2 regions of the Streptomyces sp. NPDC002851 genome follow, and region 1 is predicted to be linked to the other one. Evidence: riboswitches for the same ligand, from Rfam matches in the RefSeq annotation. Region 1 holds a riboswitch; the other holds the start of a gene.
What was found. Region 1 has a riboswitch for cyclic di-AMP ahead of ACWD10_RS33165 (peptidoglycan DD-metalloendopeptidase family protein). Riboswitches for the same ligand answer to the same signal wherever they lie in the genome.
Positions count from the first base shown of each region.

Region 2: another riboswitch for cyclic di-AMP. It lies ahead of ACWD10_RS30555 (transglycosylase SLT domain-containing protein); the one in region 1 lies ahead of ACWD10_RS33165 (peptidoglycan DD-metalloendopeptidase family protein).

Region 1 is NZ_JBSFUT010000044.1:44,843-48,376, forward strand. Features, by position in the region: gene ACWD10_RS33160 (PP2C family protein-serine/threonine phosphatase) at 1-1,011, shown strand, start outside; cyclic di-AMP (ydaO/yuaA leader) riboswitch at 1,237-1,370, shown strand; gene ACWD10_RS33165 (peptidoglycan DD-metalloendopeptidase family protein) at 1,409-2,476, shown strand; gene ACWD10_RS33170 (aldo/keto reductase) at 2,603-3,534, shown strand, end outside.
Region 2 is NZ_JBSFUT010000037.1:30,521-34,054, forward strand. Features, by position in the region: gene ACWD10_RS30550 (hypothetical protein) at 1-976, opposite strand, end outside; cyclic di-AMP (ydaO/yuaA leader) riboswitch at 1,820-1,984, shown strand; gene ACWD10_RS30555 (transglycosylase SLT domain-containing protein) at 1,987-2,778, shown strand; partial or broken gene ACWD10_RS30560 (transposase) at 2,856-2,960, shown strand; gene ACWD10_RS30565 (hypothetical protein) at 3,214-3,471, opposite strand.

The DNA.
Region 1 (3,534 bases):
TTCACCGCCGCCCCGCTGTTCTCGGCGGCGCCGCTGATCGCCGCGCCCTTCTTCGGGCTCGCCGCCACCGTGCTCACCGGAGTCGCCGCGACCGTCTCCGTGCTGGGGCTCCAGCTGTACTACGACACCATGGGCCGCCCGCAGGAGCTCACCGAGCTGGTCAACGTGGTGACCGTCGCCGCGCTCGCCGTACTCATCAACGTCGTCGTACGACATCGCGGCGCGAAGCTCGCCTCCGCCCGCTATATAGCCGAGGCCGCCCAGCGCGCCGTCCTGCCCGAACCGGCGGAGCGGATCGGCGGCCTCGAGGTCGCCGCGCGGTACGAGGCGGCGCAGGCGGACACGTTCGTCGGCGGCGACCTCTACGCCGTGCAGGACACCCCGCACGGCGTACGGCTCATCGTCGGCGACGTACGCGGAAAAGGGCTCGGCGCCGTGGAGGCGGTAGCCGTGGTGATCGGGGCGTTCCGGGAGGCCGCCGAGCAGGAGGCGACCCTGGAGGCGGTGGCGCAGCGCCTGGAGCGGGCGCTCGCGCGCGAGGGCGTACGGCGCGGCGGGCTCGACGACTTCGAGGGGTTCACCACGGCGGTGCTCGCCGAGATCCCGCACGATCTGGAGGCCGTACGGCTCATCAACCGCGGCCACCCGGAGCCGCTGCTGCTGTGCGCCGACGGCGCGGTGCGGGTGCTCACGCCCGGCGAGCCCGCGCTGCCGCTCGGCATGGTGGACCTGGGGGCCTGGCCGGACCGCGCGGACCAGGCCGTCCTTCCGGGCGGCGGCACGCTGCTCTTCTACACGGACGGGCTCTCCGAGGCGCGGGACGAGGCCGGGATGTTCTACGACCCGGCGGTGCGCCTGGAGGGCCGCCTCTTCTCCGGGCCCGCGGCGCTGCTCGAGACCCTGGCCGAGGAGGTGCGGGAGCACAGCGGGGGCGGCATGACCGACGACATGGCGCTGCTCGCGGTGACCCGGCCGACCTGGCCCGGCTCCGGCCAGGATCACACTGGGTGACCGAAGCGCACCGCTCCGCATAACAATTGACGCAACGTCAGAGGGTGCTGAGTCCGGCCGGACTGTAACTGTGCAGTCAACTCGCCCGATTTCATCAACTCTTGCCCCGTTAAGTTCAGGCCAAGGACGCCAACGATCAGCTGGAACAGCTTGGAATCGGGTGCCCGCGTCTATTAACGTTCGATAACGCAGCGCGGTCGTCCCAGCCGTCACAAGAGGCGGCTCCGTGCGCACACGCTTAATCCCGCAAGGGAGCCGGGGAACCACCAAATTGGGGTGAATCGGGCGCACTTGGCCCGTAGGAAACCTTCCTGTTCCGAACCCGTCAGCTAACCCGGTAGGCGAGAAGGAAGGAAAGGAGTGCGCCCCCGTGGCGACCCCCTCAGGCCGATCCAGGATCTCCTCGGACACCCCGTATTTCCCGGACGGTGAGTACGCTCCCGTACGCGAAGAGGACTCCTGGGAAGAGTGGAATCCCACCGCGGAATCCACCCGCCCGGTGCGCGGCCGGCACCGCGTCGGTAAGCAGCGCGGCGGGCTCGCCCGCAGCTCCACGGTGCTCGGCGTAGGCGTGATCGCCGCCGTCGGCGCGGGCGGCATCGCGACCGCCAAGGACCGCCCGCCGGTACCGATCTCCCTGCCCGACATGTCCGGCGTCACGGACGCGCTGCCCGACGCCGAGTCGCTTCCGGGTGTGGGCTCGCTGATATCCGACTCCGACGAACCCGCGAGCGCCGAGGGCGCGGACTTCTCCGGCGTCACCCAGGCCACCGGCGCCTCCGCCGCGAACCCCGTCGCCGAGATCCCCGGCGAGGGCGGGCAGCAGGCCGGTACCGGGAACGCCGGTGAGGCGCTGCGGGCCCGCATCATGCAGCAGGCCCAGGCCAAGAAGGACCAGGCCGACGCCGCCGTCCAGACCGACCAGGCGGACGCCGCCGTCGCGGCCGCGGCCGAAGAGGCCGAGAAGGACCAGACGGTGGCCGAGCGCAAGGCCGCCGAGGCCAAGCGCAAGGCCGAGGAGGAGGCCCGCCGCAAGGCCGAGGCCGAGCGCCTCGCCAAGCTGGCCCGCAGCTACAAGCTCCCGCTCTCCTCGTACTCCATCACCACGACGTTCGGCCAGGCCGGTTCGATGTGGTCCTCCGGCTACCACACCGGCCTCGACTTCGCCGCCCCCACGGGTACGCCGATCAAGGCCACCCACTCGGGCGTCATCAAGGAGGCGGGCTGGTCGGGTTCGTACGGCTACCGCACCGTCCTGGAGCTCGAGGACGGCACGGAGATCGCGTACAACCACCAGTCCTCGATGAACGTCAGCGTGGGCCAGAAGGTCACCACCGGCGATGTCATCGGCCGCGTCGGTTCCACCGGCAACTCGACCGGTCCGCACCTGCACCTCGAGGTCAAGGTCGGCGGCGACCTGGTCGACCCGGCCGCCTGGCTGCGCGGCAAGGGGCTCGGCCTCTGACCCTCGCCCGGCCCGAATGATCCGGACTCCGACAGTCCTGGCGGTTCACCCCCCGACGCCAGGGCTGTCGGCCTGACCTGTCCCACGGCAGGAATAGGCGTACGGGTAACGGGTGTTGCGCGTCGTATGACATCTCTGCGCACCCTCGGCCCCTCCGGCCTCGAAGTCTTTCCGCTGGCGCTCGGTGGCAACGTCTTCGGCTGGACCGCGGACGAGGCCGAGTCCTTCGCCGTACTCGACGCCTATGCCGAGGCCGGGGGGAACTTCGTCGACACCGCCGATGTGTATTCGGCCTGGGTGGACGGGAATCCCGGTGGTGTCTCCGAGACGATCATCGGCAAGTGGCTCGCCGCCCGCGGCAACCGTGCCGATGTGGTCGTGGCCACCAAGGTCGGCGCCCACCCGGACTTCAAGGGCCTGGCGCCGGACACCATCAAGGCCGGTCTCGACGCCTCGCTCCGCCGCCTCGGCACCGACTACATCGACCTCTACTACACGCACTATGACGACCTGTCCGTGCCGGTCGAGTCCATCGTGACCACGCTGGACGAGCTGGTGCGGTCCGGCAAGGTGCGCGCGGTCGCCGCCTCGAACATCTCGCCGGAACGGCTGCGCGAGCACCTCGACTTCGCCGAGCGCGAGGGGCTTGCCCGCTATGTCGCGCTCCAGCCGCACTTCAACCTGGTTTCCCGTGAAACATACGAGGGCCCGTTGCAGGAGACCGCCTCCCGCTCCGGCCTCGCCGCGGTGCCGTACTACGCGCTGGCCTCCGGCTTCCTCACCGGCAAGTACCGGCCGGGCGGCGCGGCGGTGCAGAGCGCACGGGCCGGGACGGCGGGCGCGCACCTGGAGACCGAGCGCGGACAGCGGGTCCTCACCGCGCTGCACCGGGTGGCCGAGGCACATGACGCCCCGGTCGCGACCGTGGCCCTGGCCTGGCTCGCCGCGCAGCCGACCGTGGTGGCGCCGATCGCCTCGGCCCGTACGGTCGAGCAACTTCCGGCGCTGCTCGGGGTGGCGGAGCTCGAGCTGAAGCCGGAGGAGCTGTCGGAGCTGAA
Region 2 (3,534 bases), on a different contig from region 1:
CCGCGCCGTGGTCACCGATCACCGCGTCCGCGGCGAGCAGCGCCTGCCGCCAGGCGTGCAGCGGGTCGATGAGGGTGAGGCCGCCGCGGCGGGCGCGGTCGAGCCAGGCACGGAGCTGTCCGGGGCCGTGCCCGTGCCAGATGTTGGGGTGCAGGACGGCCGCGAGCCGGTACTCGTCGGCGGGCAGCTCGGCGGTCAGGCGCGGCAGCAGGGTCGGCAGTACGTCGCTGCCGCCACCGTCGCCGAAGAGGGACTCGGGATTCCAGGTGGAGTTGACGACGACGAGCCGCTGACCGCGCCGGATGCCGAGCGCACGGCGGAAGCGGTCACGGTACGGGGCGGCCGCGCGCAGCCGGTCGTAGCAGGGATCCCCGGCGAGCACCGCCGTGGGGGCCGCTTCGGGGCACCCGGCGCGCAGCCGGTCCAGCTGCTCGGGGTGCGAGAGGACGAGGGCGTCGGCGACGGGGGAGCCGTTGTGAAGCAGCCACTCGGGAGCCGTACCGAAGACAGGCGGGGCGGAGCCGCGACCCGAGGCGAGAGGCGCCCGGTGTCCGGTGTCCGGTGTCCGGTGTCCGGTGTCCGGTGTCGCCAGCCTCTTAGTGTAGCCAACACCGTGTGAGAGCACCACCAACTTCCCCTGAACCAGGTGCAGTTGACCGCCCAGGCTGGCCGACACGGCCAGGTCCACGGGCGTCTCGACGGCCTGTTCCCACGGCAGCACCGGCACCCCGAGCTCCGCGAACAGCTCGGCCACGCCCGCGCGGAACGGTGAGGACTCGGTGCAGGTGGCCAGGAGCTGGACCCGCAGGTCGTCGTGGAACAGCGGGAGTACGTCGAGGAGCCGGGTCGCCGAAGTGACGTTGTGCACCACGAGCAGCACCCGGCGGCACCGCCCACGCGTGGCCCAGCGCGCGGCGTCGTACCCGACCGGAACACGTATCCACCCGTCCTGGTCCCGCCCCCGCTCCGCTGCCACCGTCCGCCCCCACACTTGCCTCGCCGCACCTATGACCGGCCACGATAACCAACGGGGGCGGGGCGGGGCGGCGCGGTGGGGGCGCCGGGTGTGCGGTGGGTCGGGCGCGGGTGAGCTTGGGCAGCTCGATGGCCGGGCACCCCGAGATCCTCGGCGCCAGCGAGTCGAAGCCGTTCTGCACGCGCTCAACGTTCTGGACGGTGCACTCGATGTTGTGCACGCCGTTGAGCTTGTCGCCCATGATCAGGGCGCCGAACGGGTCGTCGGCTGTGCTGCCCGGGGCGCAGGTTGTCGACGAAGACGTACCAGCTGTCGATCTTCTTGTTGTGCCACTTCCCCGGGCGGGACGCCTAAGGGCTGCGGGGGGCCTCCGTCGGTCCGTGCTGTCGGGCAGGGCCACCCGAGCGGGAGGGCCGGGTACGGCCGGTGGGACATTTATGGCGACATGCCCGTTTCTCTGCGAAGGGCGATCTCTGCGGGATGTCCGGCTTCGCACAGAGAAGTCACTTCTTGCCGTTATTGATGGCTTGCATAACTGGCTGTCTGCATTAAGGAGAGACGTGTGGAATGGTGTGCCCCGATATGCCTTTGAGTCGCATTCCAACCTGCAGGCCGTTCAGTTAAATGAGTCACACCGGCAGATGTGGCCTCGGAGAGCCGCTGAGCGCACTTCCGTTCTGCGCAAAGAGAGTTGGCTCTTTTGATCAAAGGGGGCAAGGGGTTCTGGTGGCCAAGGGCGGGCCTCATTCATTCGCTATCTGAATTCGTGTCTTGTTCCGTCCGGACTTTCTCGCCTAACGTCACCGTCAATCCGGATGGAACGCCGAATCCTGCCGCTGTCCGGAAAACCTCACGCCTACTCACTAACCCACGGCAGGAGCGGGGGACCCAGGTAAGTCGCCGATCCGGATTCCGGAACGGCTCGGGGTGAAGCCGCATACGCAGTGCGGCCGGACATCTCCCGTCCGAACCCGACAGCTCACCTCGTAGGCGACGGAGAGGAATTCGTCATGCCCGCAAAGGGAAAGCACCGCCGCCCCAAGTCCAGCTCGCTCACCCGGAGCATCGCCGCCGCAGGCACGGGCGGGGCCGCGCTCGTTCTCCCGGTGCTCGGCGCGACCGCCGCCGGCGCGGCGCCGTCCAGCACGGCCGGCACGGCCAGCACGTCCAGTACGGCCGCCAAGCCCGCCGCGACACCGAAGACCTATGTCGTCGCCGCGGGCGATTCCCTCTCCGCGATCGCCCAAGAGCACTCCCTCAGCGGCGGCTGGAAGAAGCTGTACAAGGACAACCGCAGCGCCGTTGGCGACAACCCGCGGCTGATCCACCCCGGTCTCAAGCTGACCCTCGGCAAGAAGGCCTCGGCCGAGCCCGCGAAGAAGCCAGCCGCCGCCAGGGAGTCCGCCGAGCGGGCGGATCGCTCCGAGCGCAAGAACTTGCCCGCAGCCGAGCCCGCCGCCGCCCCGGCGAAGAAGTCCTACACCAACGACCTGGACGGCTGGATCAAGGAGTCGCTCGACATCATGGCCCAGCACGGCATCCCCGGCACCTACGAGGGCATTTACCGCAACGTCATGCGAGAGTCCTCCGGCAACCCGATGGCCATCAACAACTGGGACTCCAACGCTGCCGCCGGAACCCCGTCCAAGGGGCTCCTGCAGGTCATCGCCCCCACGTTCGAGGCCTACCACGTGCCTGACACGCCGTTCGACAGCTTCGACCCGGTCGCCAACATCACCGCCGCCTGTAACTACGCGGCCGACAAGTACGGCTCGATCGACAATGTGAACGGCCCGTACTAGACCGCATCCCGTCTCGTCCGCTGTGAGCCCCGGCGCGCCAAGTGTCCGGGGCTCAGGCCTGTCTGAGGCCGCGACATTCAATCGCCGGGCACCACGAGTTCCTCGGAATGATGGTCGGCGAGGGCGAATCGAAGCCGTTCTGGTCGAAGGTTCTGCGCTCGCTGCGGACCCGGGGTGAGGAAGAGTGGAGACCCTGCCCTCCCTGGCCGAGGTGTCGTACTACGGGGCGTTCCAGTTGACGTTCGGCGGATCCGACGAGGGCAGCATCCGGTGGCTGTCGAGCGGTTCGAGATCAAAAACCCGGATCGCCTGTGTACGGCACTGCTCAGCGAATTCCTCCGGATAAACAACACCACGCGAGAACACGCGAATCCAGACTGGAGTACTAGCGCACGGGCCCGACCCCGCCAGGCCCCACGCCGCCGATGAACTGCTTCACGCCCGCTCCAGCTTCAGCAGGTGGTGTTCCATGGACTCACCGGCCGGTGCGCAGGTGGGCGAGCCGGGTTCGTGGGCGAAGAACCGCAGGCCGTGGCGGGAGACCTTCGCGTGCATCGGATGCGCGCACTCGGGGCAGGCCATGGCGACGCGGCGGCGGGCGCGGTGGACGGCCTCCCACGCCCAGCCGCAACCGAGGTCGAGCTGTGTGGCGTCGAGCCGCCCGCGGTCGTCGTGCTGTGCGGTGAACCCCACCGTCTCCTCCGGATCAGAAGCGGATGCGGCCGAACTGCGCGGTCGGGCCCGTCACTTGGGAGG